Regions from separate parts of the Streptomyces sp. NPDC001231 genome, predicted to be linked through region 2. Evidence: riboswitches for the same ligand, from Rfam matches in the RefSeq annotation. Region 2 holds a riboswitch; the other holds the start of a gene.
The links. A riboswitch is a leader RNA that binds a small molecule or an ion and turns the genes downstream of it on or off. The one in region 2 is predicted to bind glycine.

Region 1 (15,824 bases), on a different contig from region 2:
GTGCGGGGCAACCCGGACGACACCGAGGAGCGGCCCACCGGCCGGATCCGGGACACCAGGAAGCTGCTCACCACGGCCGCGCTGATCATGAGCTGCTTCCTGATCGCCACCAGCTTCATCACCACGCTGCTGATCCCGGCGCCGGAGTTCAAGGCCGGCGGCCAGGCCAACGGCCGTGCCCTGGCCTATCTGGCGCACGAGTACCTCGGCAACACCTTCGGCACGGTCTACGACGTCTCGACCATCCTGATCCTGTGGTTCGCGGGCGCCTCCGCGATGGCCGGGCTGCTCAACCTGATGCCGCGGTACCTGCCCCGCTACGGAATGGCCCCGCACTGGGCGCGGGCGGTCCGCCCGATGGTCATCGTCTTCACCCTGATCGGCTTCCTGGTCACCTGGATCTTCGACGCCAACGTCGACAAGCAGGGCGGCGCGTACGCCACGGGCGTGCTCGTGCTGATCAGCTCCGCGGCGATCGCCGTGACCATCGCCGCCCGCAGGGCCGGCCAGCGCAAATGGACCATCGCGTTCGGGGTCATCTCGGCCGTGTTCCTCTACACGACCGTCGTCAACGTCATCGAGCGCCCCGACGGTGTGAAGATCGGCGCCTGCTTCATCGCCGGGATCATCCTGGTCTCGCTGCTGTCGCGGCTCGCCCGTTCCTTCGAGCTGCGGGTGACGAGCGTGACGCTGGACGGCATGGCGGAACGGTTCGTCAGAGACATCGCCAGCCGCAAGATCCGGTTCATCGCCAAGGAGCCCGAACGGCGGGACAAGTCCGATTACCGCGACAAGATCGAGCAGATCCGCAGCGACAGCGACATCCCGCTCACGGAGGACTTCGTCTTCGTCGAGGTGACGGTCACCGACCCCTCGGAGTTCGAGGCCGGCCTGACCGTGCACGGCGAGGTCAGGCACGACCGCTACCGCGTGCTGGCCCTGGAGTCCGCGGCCGTCCCGAACGCCCTGGCCGCACTCCTCCTCCACGTCCGGGAGATGACCGGCCGCACCCCGCACATCTACTTCGAGTGGACCGAGGGCAACCCGTTCGCCAACTTCCTGCGCTTCTTCCTCTTCGGCCAGGGTGAGGTCGCGCCGGTCACCCGCGAGGTGCTGCGCGAGGCGGAGCCGGACCGCGCCAAGCGGCCACGGGTGCACACCGGCTGACCGCGCCCGCGAACGGGCCACCCCCAGGTCGGCCCCACGCCGCCCGCGGCCCTATCGTGACCGGCATGCAGTCCTACACGATCGGGCAGGCAGCCCGGCTGCTCGGCGTCAGCCCGGACACCGCGCGCCGCTGGGCGGACGCGGGCCGGATGGCCACCCACCGCGACGACAGCGGACGCCGGCTCATCGACGGCCGGGACCTCGCCGCGTTCTCGGTCGAGCTGGCCCGGTCCGGCGGCGAGGAGGGCCCCTCGTACACGTCGGCCCGCAACGCCTTCGCCGGCATCGTGACCGCCATCAAACTCGGCGACGTCGCCGCCCAGGTCGAGATCCAGGCCGGACCGCACCGCCTGGTCTCCCTGCTGACCCGGGAGGCCGTGGAGGAACTGGGCCTGGAGGTCGGCATGGAGGCCACCGCCCGCGTGAAGTCGACGAACGTGCACATCGACCGCACGTAGCCGAAAGCACTCACACCCGGGCACGCGCGCGATAGCCGCCGTCCACCCGTATCGCCCGGACACCGCTGACGTACCGCGCGCCGCAGCGGTCCTGCGGCAGGACCAGCTGGGGGCCGGCGCCGTCGAGCCGGGTGCCGTCGATGGTCACCGCGAGCAGGACCGGAGCGTCGGCGAAGTCGGGATCGATCTCGGCCCACGACAGCAGCGCGTGATGCCCGTCGGCGGCCGTGACCGCGATCAGGAAGCGCAGCCGGTCCTTGCGCCGGGCCGGGTCGAAACCGGGCCCCGCCGCGGACAGCACGTCGTACAGGCGCGGTCCGGTGAACCGGTGGTGCTGCACTCCGCTGGTGGCGCAGTCGAAGGCGACTCCCACCCCGTGCTGCGGCCACCCGAGCAGATCCCGCACGGTCAGCCGGGACGGGCGGGCGAGGTCGCCGGTCAGGGCGAGCTCCGCGAGCGTCACGGGCACCACCTCCTGAGTGTCCGTACCCGAACGACCGCCCCGGACAAACGCACATGCAAGCCGTGCGTCGCGCATCGCCAGCTCATGCAATGCAACAGAGCCCTTACACCTGGCAATTGCGCCAGTATGATCGCGACACGACCAGATGAGCGGTCGTGGCAGGGCGCGACAGCTTCTTCCGTGCAGAGCCAGAGGAGTAGAACCGTGATGACCCGTTCTACGCGACGGACCAGGATGCTGAAGTCGGGAGTTGCGGGGGCCGCGGCGTTGCTGGCTCTCAGCGCCTGCTCCTCCTCGTCCTCCGACGATTCGTCCTCGGCCGGGTCCGGCACGTCGGCGTCCGCCGCGCCGAAGCTGTCCGGCACCGTGACCGTCTTCGCCGCCGCCTCGCTGAAGGAGAGCTTCACCACGCTCGGCAAGCAGTTCGAGCAGCAGCACCCGGGCACCAAGGTCACCTTCAACTTCGGCGGCAGCGACAGCCTCGCCGCGAGCATCACCTCCGGTGCCCCCGCCGACGTGTTCGCCGCCGCCAGCACCAAGACCATGGCGATCGTGACCGACAAGAAGGACGCGGCCGGCACCCCGGTCACCTTCGTCCGCAACCAGCTCGAGATCGCGACCGCGCCGGGCAACCCGGACAAGATCTCCTCGCTGAAGGACCTCACCAGGTCCGGCCTGAAGGTCGTCCTGTGCGACAAGACCGTGCCCTGCGGCGCCGCCGCCCAGAAGGTGCTGGACGCGAGCCGGCTCAAGCTGACCCCGGTCTCCTACGAGCAGGACGTCAAGAGCGCCCTGACCAAGGTCGAGCTGAAGGAGGCCGACGCGGCCCTCGTCTACAAGACCGACGTGCAGGCCGCCGCCGGCAGGGTCCAGGGCGTGGAGTTCCCCGAGTCGGCCGAGGCCGTCAACGACTACCCGATCACCCTGCTCAAGAACGCGCCCAACGCCACTGCGGCCAAGGCGTTCGTCGAGCTGGTGACGTCGGCCGAGGGCCAGAACGTCCTGACCGGGGCCGGGTTCCTGAAGCCGTGACCGAGATCGACGAGGCCCGCGCCGTGACCCGGAGGAACGGGTCGCGGCGCGGCCGCGCGCTCGGCGGGGCGCCGCTGCCCCTGCTGGTCCCCGCCCTGGTCGGACTGGCCTTCCTGCTGCTGCCGCTGATCGCCCTGCTGATCCGGGCCCCCTGGCGCAGCCTGCCGGACCAGCTGACCAGCGCCGAGGTGTGGCAGGCACTCCAGTTGTCCCTGGTCAGCGCGACCGCCGCCACCGCGGTGAGCCTGGTGCTCGGCGTCCCGCTGGCCTGGCTGCTGGCCCGTACGGACTTCCCCGGACGCGGATTCGTCCGGGCGCTGGTCACGCTGCCGCTCGTGCTGCCCCCGGTCGTGGGCGGTGTGGCCCTGCTGCTGGCCCTGGGGCGCAATGGTGTCGTCGGGCAGTGGCTGGACTCCTGGTTCGGAATCACGCTGCCCTTCACCACGGCCGGGGTGGTGGTCGCGGAGGCGTTCGTGGCCATGCCGTTCCTCGTGATCAGCGTCGAGGGCACGCTGCGGGCCGCCGATCCGCGCTACGAGGAGGCGGCCACCACGCTGGGCGCCTCCCGCTTCACCGCGTTCCGCCGGGTCACCCTGCCGCTGATCGCGCCGGGCATCGCCGCGGGCGCCGTGCTCGCCTGGGCGCGGGCACTCGGCGAGTTCGGCGCGACGATCACCTTCGCCGGCAACTTCCCCGGCCGTACGCAGACCATGCCGCTGGCCGTCTACCTGGCCCTGCAGAACGACCCGGCTGCGGCGATCGCCCTGAGCCTGGTGCTGCTCGCGGTGTCGATCGCCGTACTGGCGGGTCTGCGGGACCGTTGGATGACGGCCTCCTGATCAATCCACCGCCGATCCCGACCCGCCCCGTATCCAGGACGTTCATCACATGACCGACATCGAACGGACCACCGCCGACGTACGTGCCGCGGGCGCGCCCGGGGAGGGCCTGGACGCCCGTCTCGTCGTCGACCGCGGCGGCTTCCGCCTCGACGTCCCCCTCACCGCCGCCCCCGGCGACGTGGTGGCGCTGCTCGGCCCGAACGGCGCCGGGAAGACGACGGCTCTGCGCGCGCTGGCGGGCCTGGTCCCGCTCACCGGCGGCCATCTGCGCCTGGACGGCACCGCGCTGGACCGCACACCGCCCGAGGCACGCCCGGTCGGCGTGGTCTTCCAGGACTACCTGCTGTTCCCGCACCTGTCGGCCCTGGACAACGTGGCGTTCGGGCCGCGCTGCCGGGGCGCGTCGAAGGCCGAGGCCCGCGCGCAGGCCACGCGGTGGCTGGACCGGATGGGGCTGGCCGACCACACCGGTGCCAAGCCCCGCCGTCTCTCCGGCGGCCAGGCGCAGCGCGTGGCCCTGGCCCGCGCCCTGGCCACCGGGCCCCGGCTGCTGCTGCTCGACGAACCGCTCGCCGCGCTCGACGCCCGCACCCGGCTGGAGGTCCGCGCCCAGCTGCGCCGGCACCTCGCCGAGTTCGAGGCCGTCGCCGTCCTGGTCACCCATGACCCGCTGGACGCGATGGTGCTGGCCGACCGGCTCGTCGTCGTCGAGCACGGCCGTGTCGTCCAGGAGGGCACCCCGTCGGAGATCGCCCGCCGTCCGCGCACCGACTACGTCGCACAGCTCGTGGGCCTGAACCTCTACCACGGGCAGGCCGAGGGCCACACCGTCCGCCTCGCAACCGGTCCCGACATCACCACCACCGAGGACCTGACGGGAGCGGTCTTCGTGGCCTTCCCGCCGAGTGCGGTCACTCTCCACCGGGACCGCCCCTCGGGCTCGAGCGCGCGCAACCTGTGGCGCTGCGAGGTCGCCGGCCTGGAGACCCACGGCGACCAGATCCGCGCCGACCTGGCCGGCGAACTCGCCCTCACCGCTGACCTGACCACGGTCGCCGCCGCCGAGCTGGACCTGCACCCGGGCGCGGCGGTCTGGGCGACCGTCAAGGCGACGCAGACCCACGCCTACCCGGCCTGAGGCACCGGCCGCCCTACGGTGGGTGATCACCACGTCCCCCACCCACCGCGAGGCACGCCCGTGAGCCTGAGCATGCGCAACCAGTTGCCCGGCACGGTCACCACCGTCACCGCCGGCGAGGCGATGGCCCTCGTTCACGTGCGACTGGACGGAGGCGGACAGCTCACGTCCGCGATCACCAGGGACGCCGTCGAGGACCTGCGCCTGACCGAGGGCACCGCCGTGCGCGCCCTGGTGAAGTCGACGGAGGTGTCCCTGGCCACCGGGCCGGTCGAGGGCCTGTCCATCCGCAACCGGCTGCCGGGCACCGTCACCGGGATCGCCCTCGGCGCGGCCATGGCGTCCGTCCGGGTCGAGGTGGAAGGCGGCGAGCTGACTGCCGCGATCACCAGGGACGCCGCCACCGAACTCGGCCTGGCCGCGGGCACACGCGTCACCGCCCTGATCAAGTCGACCGAGGTCTCCCTGGCCACCGTGTGACACGGCTGGGGTCCTTCGTTCGGATCAGCCGGGCATGATCCGAACGAAAGACCCCTGGGCTCCCTCCCGGGCCGGACGGGAGCCCGTGAGCCGCTCGATCAGTCCTCGTACGCGTCCAGCGGCGGGCAGGAGCAGACGAGGTTGCGGTCGCCGAAGGCCTGGTCGATGCGGCGCACCGGCGGCCAGTACTTGTCGGCCACCGAGACCCCGGCCGGGAAGACGGCCTCCTCACGGGTGTAGCCGTGCTGCCACTCCCCGCCGAGCGCGGCGGCGGTGTGCGGGGCGCCGTGCAGCGGGTTGTCCTCCGCGGGCCACTGGCCGGAACCGACCTTCTCGATCTCGGCGCGGATCGCGATCATCGCATCGCAGAACCGGTCCAACTCGGCCAGGTCCTCGGACTCGGTCGGCTCGATCATCAGCGTGCCGGCCACCGGGAACGACATCGTCGGCGCGTGGAAGCCGTAGTCGATCAGCCGCTTGGCCACGTCGTCCACGGTCACCCCGGTCGCCTTGGTCAGCGGGCGCAGGTCGATGATGCACTCGTGGGCGACCAGGCCGCCGGGACCGGTGTAGAGCACCGGGTAGTGCGGCTCGAGGCGCTTGGCGACGTAGTTGGCGCTGAGCACGGCGACCTGCGTGGCCCGCTTGAGGCCCTCGCCGCCCATCAGGCGGACGTAGGCCCAGGAGATCGGCAGGATGCCGGCCGAACCCCACGGCGCGGCCGAGATCGGGCCGACTCCGGTCTCCGGACCGGCGTCGGGCTGGAGCGGGTGGTTGGGCAGGTACGGCGCCAGGTGGGCGCGCACACCGACCGGGCCGACGCCGGGACCGCCGCCGCCGTGCGGGATGCAGAACGTCTTGTGCAGGTTCAGGTGGGAGACGTCGCCGCCGAAGTGACCCGGCTTGGCGAGGCCCACCAGGGCGTTGAGGTTGGCGCCGTCGACGTACACCTGGCCGCCGGCCTCGTGGACCTGCGCGCAGATGTCGGCGACGTGCTCCTCGAACACGCCGTGCGTGGACGGGTAGGTGATCATCAGCACGGCCAGCTGCTCGCGGTACTGCTCGATCTTCGCCCGCAGGTCCTCGACGTCGATCTCGCCGTCCTCGGCGGTCTTGACGACGACGACCTTCATGCCGGCCATCACGGCGCTGGCCGCGTTGGTGCCGTGCGCGGAGGACGGGATGAGGCAGATGGTGCGCTGCTCGTCGCCGTTGGCACGGTGGTAGCCGCGCACGGCGAGCAGACCGGCCAGCTCGCCCTGGGAACCGGCGTTCGGCTGAAGGGAGACCTTGTCGTAGCCGGTGACCTCGGCGAGACGTCCCTCCAACTCCCGGATGAGGGTGAGGTAGCCCTGCGCCTGCTCGGCGGGCACGAAGGGGTGCAGCTGCCCGAACTCCGGCCAGGTGACCGGCTCCATCTCGGTCGTCGCGTTGAGCTTCATGGTGCACGAGCCCAGCGGGATCATGCCGCGGTCGAGCGCGTAGTCGCGGTCGGACAGCCGGCGCAGGTAGCGCAGCATCGCGGTCTCGGACCGGTACTGGTGGAAGACGGGGTGGGTGAGGTAGACGTCGTCGCGCAGCAGCGCCTCGGGCAGCGCGTCCTCGGCGGCCGCGTCCAGCGCCTCGATGTCGCCCCCGACGCCGAAAGCGGCCCACACGGCGCGCAGCCGGTCCCGGGTGGTGGTCTCGTCGCAGGCGACCGAGACGTGGTCGGCGTCGACCAGGCGCAGGTTCACGCCGCCCTCGCGGGCCGCGGCGACGACCTCGGCGGCACGCCCCTCCGCCTTGACGGTCAGCGTGTCGAAGTACGCGCCGTGCACGACCTCGAAGCCGCCGGCCTCGAGGCCCTCGGCGAGGACGGTGGCGTAGCGGTGGGTGCGCAGCGCGATGTCCCGCAGGCCCTCGGGGCCGTGGTAGACCGCGTACATGCCGGCCATGACGGCGAGCAGCACCTGGGCGGTGCAGATGTTGCTGGTGGCCTTCTCGCGGCGGATGTGCTGCTCACGGGTCTGCAGGGCGAGGCGGTAGGCCTTGTTGCCGTCGGCGTCGACGGAGACGCCGACCAGGCGGCCGGGCAGGCTGCGCGCGAACTTCTCGTGCACCGCCATGTAGCCGGCGTGCGGGCCGCCGAAGCCCATCGGCACGCCGAAGCGCTGGGTGGTGCCGACGGCGATGTCCGCGCCCAGCTCGCCGGGCGACTTCAGCAGGGTGAGCGCGAGCAGGTCGGCGGCGACGGTGACCAGGGCACCCAGCTCGTGCGCCTGGTCGATGACGGGCTTCAGGTCGCGCACCGCGCCGGAGGCGCCCGGGTACTGCAGCAGCACGCCGTTGATCTCGCGCTCGGCGATCTCGGCGGGGATGCCCGCGCCGAGGTCGGCGACGACGACCTCGACGCCGGTCGGCTCGGCGCGGGTCTCGATGACGGCGATGGTCTGCGGCAGCGCATCCGCGTCGACCAGGAACAGGCCCTTCTTGTTCTTGCCCATGCGCCGGGACAGCGCCATGGCCTCGGCGGCTGCGGTGCCCTCGTCGAGCAGCGACGCGCCGGAGGTCGGCAGGCCGGTCAGGTCGGCGACCACGGTCTGGAAGTTCAGCAGCGCCTCGAGGCGGCCCTGGGAGATCTCCGGCTGGTAGGGGGTGTAGGCGGTGTACCAGGCCGGGTTCTCCATGACGTTGCGCAGGATGACCGGAGGGGTGAAGGTCCCGTAGTAGCCGAGTCCGATCATCGAGCCGAGGACCTGGTTGCGGTCGGCGAGGGAGCGCAGCTCGGCCAGCACCTCGGCCTCGGTCCGGGCGCCGGGCAGGTCGAGCGCGTCGGCGTTCTTGATCACATCGGGCACCGCGGCGGCGGTGAGCTCGTCGAGCGAGCCGTAGCCGACCTGCGCGAGCATCTTGGCCCGCGCCTCCTGGTCGGGCCCGATGTGGCGCTGTTCGAAGGGGATGCCCTGTTCGAGCTCGGAGAGCGGAATGCGCTGGGCGGTCATTGCGGAGGCCTCCTGGTCTGACACGACCTTCGAGGGACACCACGGCACGGGTGCCCCGACGGCCTCCCCCTCTGTCATCTCAACCTGAGAGCTTCACCGGGCCACCTGAGGGCTCCCGGTTTTCACCGTCGGTGAGAGCGGAAGCCGTCGACACCCGCTCTGCTTTCCAGAGTGACCTCGTCCGTGCGGTACGTGGGCCTGAGAGATTCCGGGGAGGATTTGCTCCTTCGGCGCCCCCGGTGGTACCGGAGGGCTCTCCCGCACGGGGTCAGCAGCCGTTGCCAGCGTACCAGCGGGGCAGCCGCACGGGTCTTCGAGTGGCCGCCCCGCTGAATGTGCTCTTTTGTAGTGCTTACGAATGAGTTGCGACCACATGGAGGGACAGTGCAGACGGAGATCGATCCGCGCAACCTGATCGGCCGCAAGGCGTTCGACCGCAGCGGCCACAAGATCGGCACGGTGGACGAGGTCTACCTCGACGACGCGACCGGTGTGCCGGAGTGGGCGGCCATACGCACCGGCTTGTTCTCCCGGGACGCCTTCGTCCCCCTGGAGCCCAGCGAACTGGTCGAGGGCGCCCTGCGCGTCCCGTTCGACCGCGCACTGATCAAGGAGGCTCCCGACTTCGGCGTGGGCCGCCATCTGTCCCCCGAGCAGGAACTGCAGCTCTACCACCACTACGGCCTCGACGTGGCCCCTCCACCGACCGTCCCGGACCACCACTTCGGCAAGCTGGCGGGCTCCGGCTCGGGTCCGGACGAGAGCTGAGCCGGAGGAACCGGCGGGACCGGAGGAACCAGAGGGAGGGGCTCGGCCGGTTCCAGGTCCGGGTCGTCCATGAGGAAGGTGCGTACCCGGCCCGGCGCGGAGTCGGGGGTCTCGAAGCGCACGGTGACGCGGCCGAGGCCGCTGCCCTGTACCCATCCGTGGCCGTACTCGGCGTGCCGTACGTCGTGGCCCGCCGGCCACCGCCGCTCGGTGGGTGCCGGCTGCCGCTCGGCGGGTTCCTCCGGCCGCTCCTCGGCCGTACCCTCCGCCTGCGCGCCCGCGGCCTGCGCGAACAGGTCCTCCTGGGTGTAGTCGGCGAGCCCGGACACACCCACGCCGAGCAGCCGTACGCCGCCGGTGGTGTCCACGGAGTCCAGCAGCCGGGCGGCCGCCTCCCGTATCACCGCGGGGTCGTCGGTGGGCCCGCGCAGGGTCTCGGAGCGGGTCAGGGTGGAGAAGTCGTAGCGGCGCACCTTCAGCACGATGGTGCGCCCGGACAGACCGGCCCCGCGCAGCCGCCCCACGCACCGGTCGGCGAGCCGCTGCACCTCCAGGGCCACCCGGACGCGGTCGTGGATGTCCACGTCGTAGGTGTCCTCGACGGACACCGACTTCGTCTCGCGCTCGGCGACGACGGGACGCTCGTCCTGCGCCAGCGCCATCGCGTACAGCGCGTGCCCGTGCGCTTTGCCGAGCAGCCGTACGAGCTCGTCCTCGCCGGCCTCGGCGATCTCCTCGACGGTGTGGATCCCGGCCCGCCGCAGGTGGTCGCCCGTGGCCGGGCCCACGCCCGGCAGGGTCCGCACGGACAGCGGACCGAGCAGGGCCCGCTCGGTGCCGGGCTCGATGAGCACCAGCCCGTCGGGCTTGGCCTGCTCGGAGCCGATCTTGGCGAGCATCTTGGAGGCGGCCAGACCCACGGACCCCGTGAGCCCCGTGACGGCCCGGATGTCGGCACGCAGCCTCGTCCCCGCCAGCCGGGCTGATTCCGCGTCCCAGGCGGCTCCCCCGGCCTCCAGGTCCACGAACGCCTCGTCCAGGCTCAGCGGCTCCACCAGGGGCGACAGCACCCGCAGCAGGCCCATCACCCGCTCGCTGATGGAGCGGTAGAAGGCGAAGCGCGGCACGAGGTACGCGGCGTTCGGCGCCAGCCGCCGCGCCTGGGCCATCGGCATCGCGGAGTGGACGCCGAAGACGCGCGCCTCGTACGACGCCGTGGCCACCACGCCGCGCGGTCCCAGTCCGCCCACGACCACGGCCTTCCCGCGCAGGCTCGGCTTGGACGCCTGCTCCGCGGAGGCGAAGAAGGCATCCATGTCGAGATGGAGGATCGTGGGTGCGGTTCTCACATCTACGATGCTGCACCACGCCACTGACAACGCCCCGGTTCCGGCGGCACCCGTACGGGCTCTCGAAAGCCGGTCCGGGGTCCGAGCGGGCCGCTCGGGCCGATCTGCAGCTTTGGGGCCAGGTCAGTGGTCGAAACGACCGGAGCCGGCCGAGGGGCCGCTCAGACGGCCCGGTTGCGCCGCCGGGCGAGCTCGTCGCCCGGGTTGTGCCCCACGAGCGTCTCCCCGGTGTCGATGCGCTCACCGTGCAGCTGCGACAGCGCGCTCTCCACATCGCGCCACACCACGCCGACGGCGATGCCGAAGATTCCCTGGCCCCCCTGGAGCAGGGCGTGCACCTCGTCGGGCGACGTGCACTCGTACACCGTGGCACCGTCGCTCATCAGCGTCATCCGCTCCAGGTCACGCAGACCGCACTCGCGCAGGTGCTGGACGGCGCTACGGATGTTCTGCAGCGACACGCCGGTGTCGAGGAACCTCTTGACGATCTTCAGGACGACGACGTCCCGGAAGCTGTAGAGGCGCTGTGTGCCGGACCCGTGGGCGGGACGCACGCTCGGCTCGACCAGCCCGGTGCGCGCCCAGTAGTCCAGTTGCCGGTAGGTGATGCCGGCGGCCGCGCAGGCCGTCGGACCGCGGTAGCCGATCTGCTCGGTCGCCATGGCCGCCGCCCCTCCGCTGCTCGGCACCGCCGTCGGTCGCTGCGGAGCACGACCGGCCACGCCCCCGGTAGGGGGATACCCCCCACTCGGTCGGAGCCGAGAGCTCGGGGGAGGGTACGGACCGCTTCCCCCGGCATTGCGTCCGGGGGCACCCCCAGCCGTACCGTCGCCGCTGCTTCTCACGCCGACCTCCGTCCTTGACCTGCCTCCTCGACGGTAGGCAGTCACCAGGGGTGCGTCAACGATCGCCACACTCGGCACGCCGAGTGATAATCACCCTAAGAGTGGTTTCGCGTACCCCATCGCCGGGAAAGGCTATCCGAATGCCTCGGAGGGAGGCCGCGGGACGGTCTCCCGTGGCTCCTGCGGGCGCTTCACTGGCTGCTGGTGCCGAAGTCCTCCGGCGAGATCTGATCGAGGAACTCGCGGAACTTCTCCACCTCGTCCTCCTGCTCGTCCGGGATCGCGATGCCCGCGTCGTCGAGCACCGTGTCGCTGCCGAAGATCGGCGTCCCGGTACGCAGGGCCAGCGCTATGGCGTCGGACGGCCGAGCGCTCACCTCGACACCGCTGGCGAACACCAGCTCGGCGTAGAAGACGCCTTCACGCAGGTCCGTGATGCGCACTTCCGTGAGTTCCTGGCCGACCGCTTCCAGCACGTCCTTGAACAGGTCGTGGGTCAGCGGTCGCGCAGGGGCCATGCCCTGTTGGGCGAAGGCGATCGCCGTCGCCTCCCCTGGCCCGATCCAGATGGGGAGGTAACGGTCGCCTCCCACTTCACGCAGGAGCACGATCGGCTGGTTGGAGGGCATCTCGACCCGGACACCTACGACATCGAGCTCGTTCACACAGCAACCCTAGGCGGTGCCCCGACCGTTTGGGTAGTCGGGCCGGTCATGGGAGGAGGATCCAGCCGCCTCCCCGGCCCGGCTCACGGCAGCCGCACCCCCAGCGCGGCCTGGACCAGCACCGTGTGCAGCCGCACCGTGAGCTCCGCGAGCTCCTTGGCGCGCGCCTCCGCATGTGCCCTGGTCTGCGGGTTGCGGTGCCGCTTGAGCGGGGCCACCACCTGGTCGACGAGCCCGGCCTCCCGGTCGGCGGCCGCCTTCATCACCCGCAGGTGCCGGGGCTCGATCCCGAAACGCCCCAGCTCGGAGACGAGCGAGGCCACGGTCACCGCCTCGGCGCCGTAGGCCCCGTCCGCCAACGGAGTGAGCAGCCCGTACGACTCCCACTCCCGCAGCTCCCCCTCCTCGATGCCGGCGGCGGCGAGCAGCTCGGTGCGCCCGATCCGGGCCCCCGTGGGCGCCTCGGCCGGCGCCGGCACGGCAGCGCCGTCACGCTGCCGGCCGACCGCCGGCAGGTGGACCGCCTCGCCGCGCTCCATCGCGTCCAGATACTCGCGGATCACCTTCAACGGCAGGTAGTGGTCCCGCTGCATCCGCAGGACCAGGGCCAGCCGCTCGACGTCGTCGGTGCTGAACTTGCGGTACCCCGAGGGGGTGCGCCGCGGCTCGACGAGCCCCTCCGACTCCAGGAAACGGATCTTGGAGACGGTGACCTCGGGGAACTCGTCGCGCAGCACGTTCAGCACCGTGCCGATGCTCTTCAGCCCACTGTCCGTGGCGGCGGCGCCGTGCCCGGCACCGCCGCTCGGTGATTGACGCATGGACCTTCCCTGACAGGTCAGACGCCCTGCCGGCTCGAGTAGAAGACCAGCCGGTACTTGCCGATCTGCACCTCGTCACCGTTGGACAGCGCGACCTGGTCGATCGGCTCCCGGTTGACGTACGTGCCGTTCAGACTGCCGACGTCGGCCACCGTGAACGAGCCGTCCGGGCTGCGGCGGAACTCCACATGGCGACGCGAGACCGTCACGTCGTCCAGGAAGATGTCGCTCTGCGGATGACGCCCTGCCGTGGTCAGCTCGCCGTCCAGGAGGAAGCGACTGCCGGAGTTCGGGCCGCGGCGCACCACCAGCAGGGCCGAGCCCAGCGGCAGCGCGTCGACAGCCGCCTGTGCCTCCGGTGAGAGCATCGGCGTCTGGCCGGTGGCCTCGGCGTCGTAGGCCTCGAGGCCGGAGATCGAGATCGTCGAGGTCGTCTCCGACGAGCGCTCCGGCGTCGCACCGGGCCGCAGCGGCGCACCGCAGTTGGAGCAGAAGCGGCTGTTCTCCGCGTTGCGGTTACCGCACCTCGTACACACCAGGGCCGACATGGACGGATCCTCCTGCCGCGGCTGCCCCGCGGGGGCATCGGACGCGTACGGGCCGGCGGCAAACCCTCCAGCCGTACCTGAGGTCGACGGTTGCCCGAAACCTATGCCGCCCGACTGGGCAGGGTCAACCGACGACGCGTCCTGACCGGCCACCTGGTCCCTGAACAGCGGACGCTGACCCTCGGCGTCAGGCTGTGCGCGATGACGGGCCGTCGCGTTCTGGCCGCCCTCTCGCGCGCTCTTGCCGAACAACTTCGCAAACAACTTCACGGGCGATTCCCCTTGACCGAAACAGACCCGCCCGTGGGGCAGGACGAACCCTGACTGCATACACCGGTCGACCCGGACATCTTCACAACGTCCGTATCCACCAGACAGTTTCCACCACGCACCACCCAATCGATGCGCCGACCCCCCGCAACCTCATGCCCCTGCCGGACGACCGCCATGCACCGCCGGTTCACCGCGAGGACGACCGAGCGTAGTCAGGCCTCTTCGCCGCCCGCAAGGCGTCCACGACGATCTTGTCCGAACGGTCGATCGTCACGGTGGCCTGCTCCTTCTCCAGGGTCTGCACCACGCCTCCAGGAATGTTGAGCGCCGGTTCGAGGTCCTGCGGCTTGCCGATGACCTTGAAACGATACGGGGCGTTGATCTTGTTCCCGTCGACGTCCACGCTCTTGCCGGAGTCGGTGAGATAAGTGTTCGCAACCACGCGTACACCGTTCACCTCGATCGCCTCCGCACCGGCCGCGCGCAGCTCCTGTATCGCGTCGAGCAGCATGTCCGCCCGGACCGTCCCCTTCGTGTCCTCTATCGTCACCGTGATGCCGGGCCCCTGCGCGGCCACCGTGCCCGCGAGGATGCCGAGTTGCTTCTCCTTCTCGGCCGTCTGCCTGCGGGCCTCCTCGGCCTGGTCCGAGCTGTTCTCCAGCTCCTGACGCTGCTTCTCCAGACCCTGCTTCTCGTCTTCAAGACGCTGAGTACGGTCGTCCAGTTCATCGAGGATGCGGACGAGATCCTCCTGCCGGGCGCCGCGCAGCGCGTTGTCTCCGCTGCTGTTGGAGGCGACCTGGACGGCGAGCCCGAAGCCCAGGCCGAACAGCAGCAGGGCGACGACGAGTTGGGCCCGTGTGAAGCGCGGCGGCCACAGCCCCTGGGCCAGCCGCTGGCGACCGGTCAGCGCGGGCTCGGAACTCTCCTCGGCGCCGGGGCCCTCACCTGCGGCAGCCTGCGCGGGAACCTCCTCGGGCAACTCCTGGCGCAGCCGCTGCTGCTCGGGCTGGGTGTCCTGCTGCCCGTTCCCGGGCTGTTCGTCCTGGTGGCTCATGATTCTCACGCCCGGAACACGTGCCGTCGGATCGCCGCGGCGTTGGAGAAGATGCGGATACCGAGGACGACCACGACACCCGTGGACAGCTGGGCGCCCACGCCCAACTTGTCGCCCAGGAAGACGATCAGCGCGGCCACGACCACGTTGGACAGGAACGACACGACGAAGACCTTGTCGTCGAAGATGCCGTCCAGCATGGCCCGCAGGCCACCGAAGACGGCGTCCAGCGCCGCGACGACGGCGATCGGCAGATAAGGCTCGACGACGGCCGGAACCTCCGGCCGGACCAACAGGCCGGCCACCACTCCCACGACGAGGCCCAGTACGGCGATCACGATGTGCCTTTCTCAGTGCTCGGCTGTGCTGTACGTACGATCACACTCGGTGCGGCGGCCAGCCGCAGGTCGCTCTCCACGGAGATGCTGCTCCGGATGCCGTAGTTGTCCTTCAGGGCCTGGAGGTACAGCCCGTCGGGGCTGTCCTGGAACCGGGCGCTCAGCCGTTTCCCGTCCCCCACGGCGAGCACCGTGTACGGCGGCACCAGCGGCTTGTTGTCGACCAGTATCGCGTCACCCGCGGCCCTGATCGCCGACAGGGCCGTCAGCCGCTGTCCGTTGATGGAGACGGCTTCGGCACCCGACTGCCACAGCCCGTTCACCACCCGCTGCATGTCCCGGTCCCGCACCCGGCCGGTGTCGGAGAAACCCGACGTCCCGCGCGGATTGCCGCCGCCGCTCGTGCCGGCCTCCTTGGCGTCGTCCACCACGAGCCTCATACCGGGGCCGTACACCTCGCTGGCGCCTGCCAGCATGCTCACCAGGTCGGCCTGCGGGTTGCCGCCGGTGTGCCGCAGCGCCTCGCGCTGCCGCGCGTTCACGTCGTCCCTCAGCTTGTCGACGGTGCCCTCGAGCTTGTCGGCCGCCGCGGTCTC
Region 2 (15,824 bases):
ACCGCATCGCCGCCGACAACGCCAAGCTCGGCCAGCCGGAGATCCTGCTCGGCCTCATCCCCGGCGCGGGCGGCACTCAGCGGCTGTCCCGGCTGATCGGCCCCTCCCGGGCCAAGGACCTCATCTTCACGGGCCGTCAGGTCAAGGCCGACGAGGCCCTCACCTTCGGCCTGGTGGACCGCGTGGTCCCGGCCGCCGAGGTGTACGAGGCCGCGCACGCCTGGGCCGCCCGGCTCGCGCAGGGACCCGCGATCGCGCTGCGCGCCGCCAAGGAGTCGATCGACGCCGGCCTGGAGACGGACCTCGAGACCGGGCTCGCCATCGAGCGCAACTGGTTCGCCGGCCTGTTCGCCACGGAGGACCGCGAGCGCGGCATGCGCAGCTTCGTCGAGGAGGGCCCCGGCAAGGCGAAGTTCCTGTGAATCCTCGCCCGTGGCCTTGCAATTGACGTGACGTCTGATTCGCGCCCCTCGGCGGGCGGTTTGTGGCAGCCTTGAGCCAGCCGTGAGCCTGCCTTGCCGAGGGAGCCGGTCGATTGCCTCCAACCGATCCGTCCGCCCAGGTCAACGGGGCCGCTGACGGGCCCGACGTGTCACCGGCATATGCCGTTCGAATCCCGAGGGCCGAGGCCCCCCGAGGGGCGTATTCCGCCGGAACGCCCCCGAGGGATGCCGTGGGCGGCCATGATGGGGGCATGGCGGGGCTGGAAGGCATCGAACAGCCGCGGGAACAGTCACGTGCGACCGCGGCGCGCTGGTCGCCCGCGGTCGAGGACGAACGGGCGCTCAAGGCGCTGGAGCTGTACGGCAATCCGACGGAGTCCGAGGTTCCGCTCCCGTCCCGCCCCGAATCCGCCGCCACCGCCCGCAGGCTCGCCCAGGTCGTCGTCCTGCGCCAGTGGGGACTGTCCCCGAAACTGGCCGAGGACACCGTTCTGCTCGTCTCCGAACTCGTCGGGAACGCCGTGCGGCACACCGGCGCCCGCGTCTTCGGCCTGCGGATGCGCCGCCGCCGCGGCTGGCTCCGCGTCGAGGTCCGCGACCCCTCCCGAGGGCTGCCCTGCCTGATGCCCGTGCAGGAGCTGGACATCAGCGGGCGCGGCCTGTTCCTCGTCGACAAGCTGTCCGACCGCTGGGGGGTCGACCTGCTGCCGCGGGGCAAGACGACATGGTTCGAGATGCGCGTGGCCGACCGCTGACCGCGCCGGCCGCCATGGCGGACTGACGCTCATCTCGTATCAATACGTGTGAATCGCCCGTTTTCTTGCTCTTCCCCTCTTAAATGGTGCGGGTGACCACGACCGATCGCCGCGGCGTGCTGCGGGCCGGTGCCGGGCTCGTCGCCGGGGGCGCGCTCGCCGCCGGCTGTTCCACCACCGGCGCCGCCCCGTCCGCCACCGCATCCTCGGCCTCCGCCGCCGAGTCCCCGCCCGCCGGCACCCCGCAGGCCGCGCCCACGCCGCGCCCCTTTCCCCGGCAGCCCGCGCAGATCACCCACGGCCCGCGCGACCGGCCCCGTGTCGCCCTCACCTTCCACGGCCAGGGCGACCCCGGGATCGCCCGCAGCCTGCTCACCGAGGCCGAGAAACACGGCGCCCGCCTCACCGTGCTCGCCGTCGGCACCTGGCTCGACCAGTATCCGCAGCTGGCCCGCCGGATCCTCGACGGCGGCCACGACCTCGGCAACCACACCCAGCACCATGTGGCCGTCAACGCCATGGCGGAGGCCGACGCCCGCGCGGAGATCACCGGCTGCGCGGACCGGCTGAAGCGGCTCACCGGCTCGATCGGCACCTGGTTCCGCCCCTCGCGCGCCCCGACCGCCTCCTCGCTGGTCCAGCGGCTGGCCCGGGCAGCCGGGTACCCGCACGTGCTGTCCTACGACGTCGACTCGCTCGACTACACCCGGCCCGGCGCCCCGGCCGTCACCCGCAAGGTCCTGGCGGAGGTCCGCAACGGATCCGTGGTGAGCCTGCACTTCGGATACCCGGACACGGTCACCGCCCTCCCCGACGTACTCACAGAACTCGACCGCCGCGGCCTGCACGCGGTCACCACCACGGAGCTGCTGAGCTGATGCCACCCACTTCCATCGCCCGGGCCCTGACCGCCGGCGCCGCCTGCCTCGCGCTCACCGCGCTGCCCGCCTGCACCGGGGGCTCGAAGAACCACGCCGACGAATCCCTCGGCAGCAAGGAGCCCGCCCGGCCCGCGCAGCAGCAGGTCGTCGACGTGCTGCCCGGCATGCCGCCGGTCCTCGACCCGACCGACGTCTACTCCGCCGACCGACCGGGCAAACTCTCCCCGGTGGTCAAGGACTTCCCGTCCCGCGTCTACGTCCCCAACACCAACTCCAACACCGTCACGGTCATCGACCCCGAGACGTACGAGGTCATCGAGACCATCCCGGTGGGCCGCCAGCCCCAGCACGTCGTGCCGTCCTGGGACCTGAAGACACTGTGGGTCAACAACGACCTCGGCAACTCCCTGACCCCCATCGACCCGAGAACCGGCAAGGCGGGCAAGCCGGTCGACGTGCACGACCCGTACAACCTCTACTTCACGCCCGACGGAAAGTACGCCGTCGTCATGGCCTCCAAGGACCACCAGCTCGTCTTCCGCGACGCGCACACCATGAAGACGGTCAAGGCCGTCCCGGTCACCTGCGCCGGCGTCAACCACGCCGACTTCTCCCTGGACGGCCGCTACTTCATCGTCTCCTGCGAGTTCAGCGCCGAACTGCTCAAGGTCGACACCGCGAAGATGGAGGTCGTCGGACAGCAGAAGCTGGACTTCCGCGGAGCCATGCCGCAGGACGTGAAGATCTCGCCCGACGGCAAGAAGTTCTACGTCGCCGACATGGTGGCCAACGGGCTGTGGATCCTGAACGGCGACACCTTCGGAAAGCCGGGCTTCCTGCCCACCGGCAAGGGCGCCCACGGCCTGTACGTCAGCCGCGACTCCCGCGAGATGTACATCTCCAACCGCGGAGAGGGCACCGTCTCCGTCTTCGACTTCGCCCAGGGCAAGTTGACCAAGAAGTGGCGCCTTCCGCGGGGCGGCAGCCCCGACATGGGCGGCGTCTCCACCGACGGCAAGGTGCTGTGGCTGTCGGGCCGTTACAACTCCGAGGTGTACGCCATCGACACCCGAACCGGCGCCCAGCTCGCCCGCATCAAGGTCGGCAGCGGTCCGCACGGCCTCGCGGTGTACCCCCAGCCGGGCCGCTACTCCCTGGGTCACACGGGCGTCTTCCGCTGACCCGCGGCGGGTTGGCACCGGTCGGACACGGATTGGACACGACACGACCGGGTGACGATCCGCCGTCCGCCGCCGCGGAACCGGGATCGTGCTGCGCGTGATCGCCACTCGTCTGCGGCGGCGGACCACCGCCGCCCCGCTGTCCCTCTCCGCCGTCCTCGCCACCACGGCCGCGACCGCCCCCGCGACCGCGGCCCCGGCACGGACCGCGGCCCGGGCCGCCGCGTCCGCCTGCCCCCGGTTCGACGACAGCGGCGCGTGCCCCGTGGACAGGACGACGAAGACCGAGATCCTGAACGGCTGCGAGAGCAACCCGTCCTACCAGCCGTGGCACTGATCCCCGCCCACCGCTCGTCTTGAGTCTCCAGCCGCTGGAGGGTCCACACTCGCCGACATGACCGAAGACGGCACCGGCCTTCTCACCATCGGCGAGCTGGCCCGGGTCACCGGACTGACCGTACGCACCATCCGCTACTGGTCGGACGAGGGCGCCCTGCCCCCGGTGACCCGCTCCACGGGCGGCTACCGCCTCTACGACGTGGCCTCCGTCGCCCGCCTGGAGCTGATCCGCACCCTGCGCGAGCTGGGCCTCGGCCTGGCCGACGTGCGCAGGGTGCTCGCGGGGGAGCGGACGGTCGCGGAGGTCGCGGCAGCCCACGTGGCCGCGCTGGACGCGCAGATCCGCTCCCTGAAGGTGACCCGGGCGGTGCTGTCGACCGTGGCCCGGCGCGGCTCGAGTGCGGAGGAGATGACCCTGATGAACAAACTGGCCCGGCTGTCGGCGGCCGAACGCAGGCGGATCATGGAGGAGTTCGTGGAGGAGGTGTTCCACGGCCTCGACACCGCCGATCCCGAGATCCGGGAACGTATGCGGCGCACCGCGATGGACCTGCCCGAGGACCCGACACCCGAGCAGGTCGACGCCTGGGTGGAGCTGGCGGAGCTGGTGCGGGACCCGGAGTTCCGGGCCCGGATGCGCAGCGCGGCCGAGTTCAACGCCTCCGACCGCGGCCACGAGACGCCCGCCGGGACGTCCATGTGGTTCGTCAAGCGGCTCGTCCAGCTGACCGGCCAGGCCCTGGAACGCGGCCTGGCCCCGGAGGCACCCGAAGCCGACGAGGTACTGGACGACCTCCTCGGCAACGCCGACCACGCGGCCGTCCTCGCCCGCCTGGAGGCGTCCCACAACACCAGGCTCGCCCGCTACCGCGAGCTGCTGGCGACCCTGAAGGGCACGTCCGCTCCGACGTACGAGACGGAGTTCGCCTGGGTGATCGCCGCCCTGCGGGCCCGCGTGAGCAAACGGAACAGGTGACGCGGAGCACTCGGCCGGCGCCGGATCGGAATAGCCGGCGCCGTCCGGGGGTTTCAACCGACCTGCGAAAGCTGTGCCGGACACCGACCACGGAAAGGCAAGGCGAGCAGGACATGAAGATCGGCATCATCGGTGCGGGCAACATCGGCGGCAACCTCACCCGGCGGCTCACCGCCCTCGGGCACGACGTCTCCGTGGCGAACTCCCGTGGCCCGCAGACACTCACCGCGCTGGCCGAGGAGACCGGCGCGACACCCGTACCCGCACAGGAGGCGGCGCGCGGCGCCGAGGTCGTCGTGGTCACCGTCCCCGTCAAGGCGGTTCCGAACCTGCCGTCCGGGCTGCTCGACGGAGCGGCCGAGGGCGTGACGGTGATCGACACCGGCAACTACTACCCGCGGGAGCGGGACGGCAGGATCGCCGGGATCGAGGACGAGGGGCTCACCGAGAGCCGCTGGACCGAACGCGTGATCGGCCACCCGGTGATCAAGGCGTTCAACGGCACCTACGCCCGCGACCTCCTCGAACGTCCCCGCCCGGCCGGTGCCCCCGACCGCATGGCGCTCCCGGTGGCGGGCGACGACGAGGCGGCCAAGGCGAAGGTGCGGGCGCTCATCGACCAGCTCGGCTTCGACACCGTGGACACCGGCGGTATCGACGACTCCTGGCGCCAGCAGCCCGGCACCCCGGTCTACGGGCTCCAGGCGGGCACCGACACCGTCGCCAAGGCGCTGGCCGAGGCGTCGCCCGAGCGGCTGGCGGAGTTCCGGGGGTAGCCCGTCCGGTCCCGGTCCGCTGCGTCGCCCCGGATCAGACGGCCGCCCACTGCCGCAGCGCCGTCTTGCTGCCGAAGTTCGCCACGTCCTTGTCCAGCGGGTCGTCGGTGTACTGGTGAAAGAGCCACTTGGCCTTGATCCGGGGCTGCCCCGCGGCGACGTAGTCGGCGATCCACAGGCCGTCGCCCGCGTAGGAGGTGGTGTCGATGTTCAGCCAGAAGTTCCTGTTCGTGTAGAGCACGACCCGGTTGTGCGGGCGCAGGGCCTTGACCTCGCGGATGAACGCGTCCTTCTCCGCGTTGCTCGCGTGCGTGCCCTGGCCCGTCGTCTCCCAGTCGACGGCGAGGACGTCCCCGGCCGTCTCGGGTGCGTGGGAGACGAAGTACTCCGCCTGCGCGGTGATGTCGCCCGGCCACAGGAAGTGGTAGAAGCCGAGCACGAGACCGGCGTCGCGGCCGTGCTTGGTCTGGGCGCTGAGCTTGGAGTTGACGTACGAACGGCTCTCCGTCGCCTTGATGAAGACGAAGGAGAGGCCGCTCGTGCCGTAGGTGGAGGACTGGTAGGCGCTCACGTCGATGCCCTGCAGCATGCACACTCCCTGAAGGTGCCGTGGGGGGAGGAGTCATTGGTCGAGTTCTGCCCCACAACTGGTACGGACGATCCCTTCAGGGCGTTCGAACATCAGCTCCGGGGGACCACCGAACCCAGTACGGCGGCCGGCTTGGCCGACCAGTCCGAGGTGATCACGCTGGCGTGGTGCCCGGCCAGGAGGGAGAGGCGGGCGGCCACCTCGGCGTCCGTGGGGTCGGTCGAGGAGATCGCCGGGGCCACGCCGGCTGCGTCCGTCGTGATCAGGATGTAGTGGTTCCGGGCGTAGAAGGACGTGTCGTAGCCCTGGCCGACGTAGGTCGCCGCGTCGCCGTCGAAGAACACGAACCAGGGGCGGATCGAGGCGTCGTAACGACTCGCGCGCGGGTCGCCGGCGGCGGCGCCGAGCACGGCGGGGAAGGCCTGGGCGGAGGCGATGTTCCCGGCCGCGTACAGGTCGCGCAGGTGGTCGCCGTACTCCTGGTCGGTCCAGTAGTGGTCGAAGGGGTTGGCCTGTTCCACCGTGCCGGGGATCAGCTCGAAGAGGACCTTGCCGGTCAGGGCGTCCCGGGACGGCCAGGCATCGGCCTTCGCGGCCGCGTCCAGCGAGGGGTGTTTCCCGCCCAGCAGGTCGGACGGCTTGTAGACCATGTCGCCGAGCTTCTGCCGCACCAGGGTGTCGAACGCGGCGGGTCCAAGGCCGATGGTGTTGTTGAAGCCGTTCTTCATCTCCATCTTGAAGACGATCGGCCGGTGGTCGGGGTGCAGTTGGTGCCATGCGGCGATGTTGTCCAGGCAGCTGCCGAGGTCCTGGTTCGGCTCTTGCCGTACAGCTCGCCAGGGGTCTTCGCGGCCTCGCAGTTGTTGTCGTTGCCCAGCGGGTTGCTGTGGCTGACCCGCCAGCGCCGGGTCAACGGGTCGGTGTAGACATCGATTTCGAGCAGCGAGGCGCCGGAGTCCAGCGCCTGCGCGAAGTAGGTGTACTTGGCCTTCTCGTACGCGTTGTGCGTACCGATCGCCGTCGTCCCCGAGAACGGCGGCTCCGCCGCACCGGCGTTGCCGGGAACCGCCGTCAGCAGCGCGACGGCACCCAGTAAGGCCGCCGGCCCTCTCGTCCTACGCATGACCAACTCCCTTTGCCCGTAGTTGAGTTGAGCGGAAGCGTAGGGAAGGACGGTTACCGTGCGGTAGCCCCCGGGGGAACAGGTTCGCGCAGGTGTCGGATCTCCGGACCGGAGGCGATTGCTATCGTGCGGTCGCGGAGTGAGCCGTACGCAGAGGAAACGGGGGGACGGGCCATGGGACTGATGGACCGTATACGTGGTGAGTTCATCGACATCGTCGAGTGGACCGACGACAGCCGCGACACCATCGTCTGGCGCTTCCCGCGCTACGAGAACGAGATCAAGATGGGCGCCAAGCTCGTCGTCCGCGAGTCGCAGACGGCGGTCTTCGTCAACGAGGGCCAGATCGCCGACGTCTTCACGCCCGGCACCTACACCCTGGAGACGCAGAACCTGCCGGTGCTGTCCACCCTGAAGGGCTGGAAGTACGGCTTCCACTCGCCCTTCAAGGCCGAGGTCTACTTCGTCACCACCCGCCAGTTCACCGACCTCAAGTGGGGCACCCAGAACCCCGTCATCGTCCGCGACCCCGAGTTCGGCATGGTCCGGCTGCGGGCCTTCGGCGCCTTCGCCGCCCGTGTCGTGGACGCCGCCGCGCTGCTGCGCGAACTGGCCGGCACCGACCCGCAGTTCCGCACCGAGGAGGTGCAGGAGTACCTGCGGCAGCTGATCGTCGGCCGGCTGGCCACCGTCCTGGCCACGGCCGGGGTGCCGATGCTGGACCTGGCCACCCGGCAGGACGGGCTCGGCGCCAGGCTGGCGGGCGCCCTCACCGAGGAGCTGGCCCCGGTCGGCATCGCCGTCCCCAAGTTCGTCATCGAGAACATCTCGCTCCCGCCCGAGGTCGAGGCCGCCGTCGACGCCCGCTCCCGGATGGGGATCGTGGGCAACCTCGACCAGTACACCCAGCTCCAGGCGGCCGACGCTATCGGTGACGCCGCGCGCAACCCCGGCGCCGCGGGCGAGGGCGTCGGACTGGGCGTCGGCATGGCCCTGGGCCGGCGCATGGCGGAGGGCCTCACCCCGCAGCAGCCCGCCGCCGCAGCCCCCGCGCCCGCGGCCACCCCGCCGCCGCTGCCTCAGCAGCAGTGGTTCATCGGTGTCGGCGGCGCCCAGCAGGGCCCGTACGACAGTGCCGCGCTGACCGGCCTGATCAGCGCCGGCACCCTCACCCGGACCACCCTGGTCTGGCAGAACGGCATGTCCGGCTGGCTCCCCGCCGAACAGGTCCCGGAGGTCGAACGCCTCTTCGGCAGCGTCCCGCCGCCGCTGCCGCCCCAGGCCTGAGCGGGCGGGGACGACGACCATGACCGAGGACCAGGCCACCGCGGCCTCCGCCCGCTCGTACCCGTGCGAGGCCTGCGGTGCCACCGTGGAGTACGCCCCGGGGACCGACGCGCTGCGCTGCCCCTACTGCGGGCACCAGCAGGCCATCGTGCCCGTTCCGCGGGCGGTGCGGGAGCATCCGATCCAGGAACTGGCGGCCCTCCCCGCCAAGCCGCAGGCCGGGCCCGGCTCCGTGAACACCTTCGTCTGCCCGGGCTGCGGGGCCCGCACCGAGAGCGACACGCTCTCCGTGCGGTGCCAGTTCTGCGCCACGCCCCTGGTGGCCGACGCCAACGCCACCGAGCGGGTCGTCCCCGAGGCCGTCGTCCCCTTCGGGCTGGACCGCGACGCGGCCCGGGACGCGCTGCGCACGTGGACGTCCTCCCGCTGGTTCGCCCCCAAGGACCTGAAGAAGGTCACCGAGGCGGAGTCCTTCAAGGGCAGCTACCTGCCGCACTGGACGTACGACGCGGCCACCGACTCCAGCTACCGGGGCCGGCGCGGTGAGTACTACTACGAGACCGTGACGCGCACCGTCACCGAGAACGGCGAGACCCGCACCGTGACCGAGCAGGTGCGGCACACCCGCTGGTACCCGGCCTCCGGAACGGTGTCCCGGGACTTCGACGACGTCCTGGTGCCGGGCACCGGTCACGTCACCGCGAAGCAGCTGGACAAGCTCACGCCCTGGCCGCTGGAGGAGGCCAGGCCCTACCAGGAGGAGTACCTGGCGGGCTTCCAGACGGTGCGCTACGACATCGAGCCCGAGGCCGGCCTGGAGACGGCCAAGCAGCGGATGGCCGCGGTCATCGAGGGCGACTGCCGCAGCGACATCGGGGGCGACGAGCAGCGGGTCGAATCGGTCGACACCCACTACTCCGACGTCACCTTCAAGCTGATGCTGCTCCCGGTGTGGTTCCTCACCTACCTCCACGCCGGACGGACCTGGCAGGTCACGGTGAACGCCCGCACCGGCGAGGTGGTCGGCGAGCGCCCGTACAGCGCCGGCAAGATTGTCGCCGCCTCGCTCGTGGCACTCGCGGTCGTCGCGCTGATCGTCTGGCTGAGCGTCAGGAGGTAGCGGCCCGTACGGCGGCACGGGCCGGACCTCGTCAGCACTCGATGATGTTCACCGCGAGCCCGCCCCGGGCCGTCTCCTTGTACTTCACCGACATGTCCGCGCCGGTCTCCTTCATGGTCTTGATGACCTTGTCGAGGGAGACCTTGTGGGAGCCGTCGCCGCGCATGGCCATACGGGCGGCGGTGACGGCCTTGACCGCGGCCATGCCGTTGCGTTCGATGCAGGGGATCTGGACCAGGCCACCCACGGGGTCGCAGGTGAGGCCGAGGTTGTGCTCCATGCCGATCTCGGCGGCGTTCTCGACCTGCTCGGGCGTGCCGCCCAGGACCTCGGCGAGGGCGCCCGCCGCCATCGAGCAGGCGGAGCCGACCTCGCCCTGGCAGCCGACCTCGGCGCCGGAGATGGAGGCGTTCTCCTTGAAGAGCATGCCGATCGCGCCGGCGGCGAGCAGGAAGCGGACCACGCCGTCCTCGTCCGCGCCGGGGATGAAGTTGATGTAGTAGTGCAGGACCGCCGGGATGATGCCGGCCGCGCCGTTGGTCGGGGCGGTGACCACCCGGCCGCCGGCCGCGTTCTCCTCGTTCACCGCCATCGCGTAGAGGGTGATCCACTCCATCGCGCGGGCCGTCGCGTCGCCCTCGGCGCGCAGCTGGCGGGCGGTGACGGCCGCGCGGCGGCGCACCTTCAGACCGCCCGGCAGGATGCCCTCGCGGGACAGACCGCGCCGCACGCACGCCTGCATCACCCGCCAGATCTCCAGCAGGCCCTCGCGGATCTCCTCCTCGGTGCGCCAGGCCCGCTCGTTCTCCAGCATCAGGGAGGAGATCGACAGGCCTGTCTCCTTCGTCAGGCGCAGCAGCTCGTCGCCCGAGCGGAAGGGGTACTTCAGCACCGTGTCGTCCAGCTTGATGCGGTCGGCGCCCACCGCCTCCTCGTCCACGACGAAGCCGCCGCCCACCGAGTAGTACGTCTTGGCCAGCAGCTCGGCGCCGGAGGCGTCGTACGCCCACAGGGTCATGCCGTTGGCGTGGTAGGGGAGCGCCTTGCGGCGGTGCAGGACCATGTCGTCGTCGTAGGAGAACGCGATCTCGTGCTCGCCGAGCAGGCTCAGCCGGCCGGAGGTCCTGATCGTCTCGACCCGCTCGTCGGCCGTCTCCACGTCCACTGTGCGCGGGGAGGCGCCCTCCAGGCCGAGCAGCACCGCCTTCGGCGTGCCGTGGCCGTGGCCCGTCGCGCCGAGGGAGCCGTACAGCTCGGCGCGGACCGAGGCGGCCCGCTCCAGCAGGTCCTCGTTGCGCAGCCGGCGGGCGAACATGCGGGCCGCCCGCATCGGGCCGACCGTGTGGGAGCTCGACGGGCCTATGCCGATCGAGAACAGGTCGAAGACCGAGATGGCCACGGTGACTCCTCAAGACGGGGTGGTGCTGGGGGTGCCAGGGGCGGGGCGCCGCGCACGGGCCGGGTTCTCCGGCCCGCACACGGCACTCCTCGGAACGGGACTTACTTGTTCAGACCCGGGTACAGCGGGTGCTTGTCGGCCAGGGTGCGCACCCGGGCCTTGAGGGCATCGGCGTCGTAGGACGGCTTCAGCGCCTCGGCGATCACGTCCGCGACCTCGGTGAAGTCCTCGGTCGTGAAACCACGGGTGGCCAGGGCCGGCGTGCCGATCCTGAGGCCCGAGGTGACCATCGGCGGGCGCGGGTCGTTCGGGATCGCGTTGCGGTTGACGGTGATCCCGATCTCGTGGAGGCGGTCCTCGGCCTGCTGACCGTCCAGCTCGGAGTCACGCAGGTCGACCAGGACCAGGTGCACGTCCGTGCCGCCGGACAGGACGTCCACGCCGACCGCCCGGACGTCGTCTTGGACCAGGCGCTCGGCCAGGATGCGGGCGCCCTCCAGGGTACGACGCTGGCGCTCCTTGAACTCCTCGCTCGCGGCGACCTTGAAGGACACCGCCTTGGCGGCGATCACGTGCTCCAGCGGGCCGCCCTGCTGACCGGGGAACACCGCGGAGTTGATCTTCTTCGCCAGCTCGGCGGTGGACAGGATCACGCCGCCGCGGGGGCCGCCCAGCGTCTTGTGGGTGGTGGTGGTGACCACGTGGGCGTGCGGCACCGGGTTCGGGTGCAGGCCCGCCGCCACCAGGCCGGCGAAGTGCGCCATGTCGACCATGAGGTACGCGCCGACCTCGTCCGCGATCCGGCGGAAGGCGGCGAAGTCCAGCTGCCGCGGGTACGCGGACCAGCCGGCCACGATCAGCTTCGGCTTGGACTCCTTCGCCAGCCGCTCCACCTCGGCCATGTCGACCCGGCCGTCCTCACCCACGTGATAGGCGACGACGTCGTAGAGCTTGCCGGAGAAGTTGATCTTCATGCCGTGGGTCAGGTGCCCGCCGTGGGCGAGGTTCAGACCCATGATCGTGTCACCGGGCTTGAGCAGCGCGAACATCGCGGCCGCGTTCGCCTGCGCGCCGGAGTGCGGCTGCACGTTGGCGTGCTCGGCGCCGAACAGCTCCTTGATGCGGTCGATGGCGATCTGCTCGACCACGTCGACGTGCTCGCAGCCGCCGTAGTAGCGGCGGCCGGGGTAGCCCTCGGCGTACTTGTTGGTGAGGACCGAGCCCTGCGCCTCCATGACCGCCACCGGGGCGAAGTTCTCGGAGGCGATCATCTCCAGCGTGGACTGCTGGCGGTGCAGCTCGGCGTCGACCGCGGCGGCAACGTCCGGGTCGAGCTCGTGCAGGGGTGTGTTGAGAACAGTCATGTGCGTGCGTCCGATTCTCAGCCGGCCGTCTCGGCGGCGTACTCGTCGGCGGAGAGCAGGTCGGCGGGCTCCTCGGCCAGGCGCACCTTGAACAGCCAGCCGCCCTCGAAGGGCGCGGAGTTCACCAGCGACGGGTCGTTCACCACGTCCTCGTTGAACTCGGTGACCTCACCGCTGACGGGTGAGTACAGGTCGGACACCGACTTGGTCGACTCCAGTTCACCGCAGGTCTCGCCCGCGGCCACCGTGTCGCCGACCTCCGGGAGCTGGGCGTAGACGACATCGCCGAGCGCGTTGGCCGCGAACTCCGTGATGCCGACCGTCGCCACGCCGTCCTCGACGGGCGACAGCCACTCGTGCTCCTTGCTGTAGCGCAGATGCTGAGGGTTGTTCATGGCCAGAATTCTCCTGTACGCGGGTCAATGGTGATGAATGAGGGACTGCGAAAGGCGTGCGTGACCAGGGGTGACGTGTCTCACGTCGCCTCCGTGCCGGCTATGAAGGTGTCACTTCTGCCGCTTGTAGAAGGGCAGCGCCACGACCTCGTACGGTTCGTGGTTGCCCCGGATGTCCACACCGACACCGGCGGTGCCCGGAGCGGCGTGCGCGGCGTCGACGTACGCCATGGCGATCGGCTTGCCCAGGGTGGGGGAGGGGGCGCCGGAGGTGATCTCGCCGATCACCTCGCCGCCCGCGACGACCGCGTACCCGGCGCGCGGGACCCGGCGGCCCTCGGCGACCAGGCCGACGAGCACCCGGGGCGGCTCGGCGGCGGCGCGCTCGGCGGCGGCCAGCAGCGCCTCGCGGCCCACGAAGTCGCCCTCCTTCTCGAACTTGACCACCCGGCCGAGGCCCGCGTCGAACGGGGTCAGCGACGTCGACAGCTCGTGCCCGTACAGCGGCATGCCCGCCTCGAGGCGCAGCGTGTCCCGGCAGGACAGGCCGCACGGGACCAGCCCGGCGTCCGCGCCGGCCTCGGTCAGCGCCTGCCACAGCTTCTCCGCGTCGCCCGGGGCCACGAACAGCTCGAAGCCGTCCTCGCCGGTGTAGCCGGTACGGGCGATCAGCGCGGGGACGCCGGCGACGGTGCCGGGGAGCCCGGCGTAGTACTTCAGGCCCTCCAGGTCGGCGTCGGTGAGGGACTTCAGGATGCCGGCGGACTCGGGGCCCTGCACGGCGAGCAGCGCGTAGCTGTCCCGGTCGTCGCGCACCTCGGCGTCGAAGCCCGCCGCCCGCTCGGTCAGCGCGTCGAGCACGACCTGGGCGTTGGAGGCGTTGGCGACGACCAGGTACTCGGTCTCGCCCAGCCGGTAGACGATCAGGTCGTCCAGGATGCCGCCGTCGGCCTGGCAGATCATGGTGTAGCGGGCGCGGCCGAGACCGACGGTGGCGATGTTGCCGACCAGGGCGTGGTTCAGCAGCGCGACGGCCTGCGGGCCGGTGACGGTGATCTCGCCCATGTGGGACAGGTCGAAGAGGCCGGCCTTCGTCCGGACGGCGTTGTGCTCGTCGCGCTCGGAGCCGTAGCGCAGGGGCATGTCCCAGCCGGCGAAGTCGGTCATCGTCGCGCCGAGCGAGCGGTGCAGCGCGTCGAGCGCGGTGCGGCGGGGTCGATCGGGTTCGGTACTGCTCATCGGACGGTCTCCAAGGCATGACAGGCGAGGACGGATCATGTCCTCCCCATCTGTCATCGGAACCTGAGAGGTTCGCCATGACCGCCGTCGGACGGACGGTGCACGGCTTGCACCTTGGGTGGAGCCACTGCGCCAGCGGCCCGCTTTTCAGATGTGCCTCGCCCGCGCGGTAACGGGGCCTGAGAGATTCAAGGGAGGTACTTGCTCCTTCGGCGCCCCAGCGAGACGGCTGGGGACTCTCCCGCGCGGATTCAAGCGGCCGATATGCAGTTGCGCGCACATCATTGCACGCCCGGCCCGTTTCGCGGCAGGGCGGCATCTGTGACCGTCCTGTGGCAGGACGTGCACGGAAACGCCGGGCGCCGCACATTACCTTCTCTTTACGATCTGTGGGGAGGAATGATGACGGCGCACAGGACCCCGTTGTACGCGACGGCCCAGGCCCCCGCCCTCTTGGTGCGCGACCTGCGAGACCGGTCCGACCGCGGCCCGCGCGTGCTGCGTTTCGGCCCGCGCGACCTGGTCGTGGTGACCGGCCTGCCCGGCAGCGGCAAGTCCACGCTGATGCGGCGCGCGGTGCACGGCGTCCGCATCGACTCCCAGGACACCCGCGACCGCTGGGACGCGCGCCTGGCGGCGCACCTCCCCTACGCCCTGTACCGCCCCCTGGTCCGCCTCGCCCACTTCGCGGGGCTGCGCCGCGCGCTGCGCTCCGGGGCGGCGCTCGTGGTCCACGACTGCGGCACGCAGCCCTGGGTCCGCGCCTGGCTGGCCCGCACCGCCCGCCGCCGCGGCGGCACCCTGCACCTCGTCCTGCTGGACGTCACCCCGGGCACCGCCCTGACCGGCCAGCGCGCACGGGGCCGCGGTGTCTCCCGCTACGCCTTCCACCGCCACCGCCGTGCCACCGCCGCCCTGCTCCGCGCGGTGGAGCGGAGCACCCTGCCGAGGGGCTGCGGCTCGGCGGTCCTCCTCGACCGCGAGGCGGCGACGCGCCTGCGCCGGATCGACTTCGCCCCCTGAGAACCACACGCGGCTCCCAGGCCCTGTCGTCGAATTCCCGCCTGCCGTGCGGCGTCTGGCACGCATTCCCCGAGCTCTTCGAGCAGGGGGGACCCCCAGCCGCGTTGCCGAACCGCCCACGTGGCTCCGCCACGAGGGTGCTCCGGCGCCTTGCGATCGCACGCATCGGAAGCCGCGCGGCCCGCCCTTCAGGCGGACGACGGGAAGGTGACGACAGGACCCAGCACCGCCCGGCACGCGAAAGCCCGCCCACCACCGAAGCCCACTCCCGCCGGGGCTCCGGTCCGCCCGGCCCACCGCGCCGAAACCCGGCCCCCGGGCCCGGCGACGCGGCGCGCAGCACGCGGACCGCTGACCGGATCAGGGCGCGGTGTCCGCCGGTACGTCCTCTGGGGCCACCGCCGTCCTGTCGGGGGTTGCGGTTCTGCCGGGCCGTGAGGCGGCGGGTGCTGTCGCGGCGGACCGAGTTCGCGACCCGAGGGCCGTGGACAGCCCCTGCGCGCGGAGCGCCACCCGCGCGGCCGTTCGGCCACCGCGTCGAGGCGCGTCTCGCGCTGGTGGCCGGTCGGCCCGCGAGCCGGTGGTGCCGCCGGCCGCCGGGGGTGCTCGCGGGGGGAGTCGTGGGGTCCGGTCATGGGATTTTCCGTGAGGTTCGGGCGTGTACCCGATAGCCTTTCGGCCACAGCAGTGTTCACAGCAGGCGGTAGCAGATGGACTTCCCGGCGGACTTCTCCGCGGACCTTCCGGCACAGGCGCAATCCCATCCGCACGGCGGATGGCCCGGCAACGAGCTGGAGGAGGTGCTGTCCGCCTCCCTCGGCGTCCCGACCGCCGGTGGCCGGATCGTCGAGGTCCTCGGCCGCAGCCTCGTCTGGGTGCCCCTGCCCAACGGCGGCGGTCCGCGCAGCGGCCCGCTCGATCTGCCCACGCTGGA

Region 1: another riboswitch for glycine. It lies ahead of gcvP (aminomethyl-transferring glycine dehydrogenase); the one in region 2 lies ahead of gcvT (glycine cleavage system aminomethyltransferase GcvT).

Annotation. Positions count from the first base shown of each region.
Region 1 is NZ_JBIAXS010000010.1:226,162-241,985, forward strand. Features, by position in the region: gene ACFY3J_RS15160 (amino acid transporter) at 1-1,167, shown strand, start outside; gene ACFY3J_RS15165 (molybdopterin-binding protein) at 1,233-1,625, shown strand; gene ACFY3J_RS15170 (molybdopterin-dependent oxidoreductase) at 1,636-2,097, opposite strand; gene modA (molybdate ABC transporter substrate-binding protein) at 2,296-3,120, shown strand; gene modB (molybdate ABC transporter permease subunit) at 3,117-3,959, shown strand; gene ACFY3J_RS15185 (ABC transporter ATP-binding protein) at 4,009-5,100, shown strand; gene ACFY3J_RS15190 (molybdopterin-binding protein) at 5,161-5,580, shown strand; gene gcvP (aminomethyl-transferring glycine dehydrogenase) at 5,679-8,564, opposite strand; glycine riboswitch at 8,741-8,835, opposite strand; gene ACFY3J_RS15200 (PRC-barrel domain-containing protein) at 8,949-9,332, shown strand; gene ACFY3J_RS15205 (DNA polymerase IV) at 9,242-10,681, opposite strand; gene ACFY3J_RS15210 (MerR family transcriptional regulator) at 10,843-11,526, opposite strand; gene ACFY3J_RS15215 (bifunctional nuclease family protein) at 11,718-12,191, opposite strand; gene ACFY3J_RS15220 (MerR family transcriptional regulator) at 12,275-13,012, opposite strand; gene ACFY3J_RS15225 (FHA domain-containing protein) at 13,030-13,890, opposite strand; gene ACFY3J_RS15230 (DUF881 domain-containing protein) at 14,021-14,890, opposite strand; gene ACFY3J_RS15235 (small basic family protein) at 14,896-15,228, opposite strand; gene ACFY3J_RS15240 (DUF881 domain-containing protein) at 15,225-15,824, opposite strand, start outside.
Region 2 is NZ_JBIAXS010000006.1:19,296-35,119, forward strand. Features, by position in the region: gene ACFY3J_RS09185 (enoyl-CoA hydratase/isomerase family protein) at 1-422, shown strand, start outside; gene ACFY3J_RS09190 (ATP-binding protein) at 695-1,198, shown strand; gene ACFY3J_RS09195 (polysaccharide deacetylase family protein) at 1,282-2,076, shown strand; gene ACFY3J_RS09200 (hypothetical protein) at 2,076-3,260, shown strand; gene ACFY3J_RS09205 (hypothetical protein) at 3,358-3,597, shown strand; gene ACFY3J_RS09210 (MerR family transcriptional regulator) at 3,655-4,575, shown strand; gene ACFY3J_RS09215 (NADPH-dependent F420 reductase) at 4,689-5,351, shown strand; gene ACFY3J_RS09220 (glycoside hydrolase family 25 protein) at 5,386-5,940, opposite strand; partial or broken gene ACFY3J_RS09225 (phosphatidylinositol-specific phospholipase C domain-containing protein) at 6,033-7,063, opposite strand; gene ACFY3J_RS09230 (SPFH domain-containing protein) at 7,247-8,350, shown strand; gene ACFY3J_RS09235 (hypothetical protein) at 8,370-9,470, shown strand; gene ACFY3J_RS09240 (L-serine ammonia-lyase) at 9,502-10,869, opposite strand; gene glyA (serine hydroxymethyltransferase) at 10,971-12,233, opposite strand; gene gcvH (glycine cleavage system protein GcvH) at 12,251-12,628, opposite strand; gene gcvT (glycine cleavage system aminomethyltransferase GcvT) at 12,740-13,867, opposite strand; glycine riboswitch at 14,025-14,121, opposite strand; gene ACFY3J_RS09260 (AAA family ATPase) at 14,270-14,890, shown strand; gene ACFY3J_RS09265 (enhanced serine sensitivity protein SseB) at 15,601-15,824, shown strand, end outside.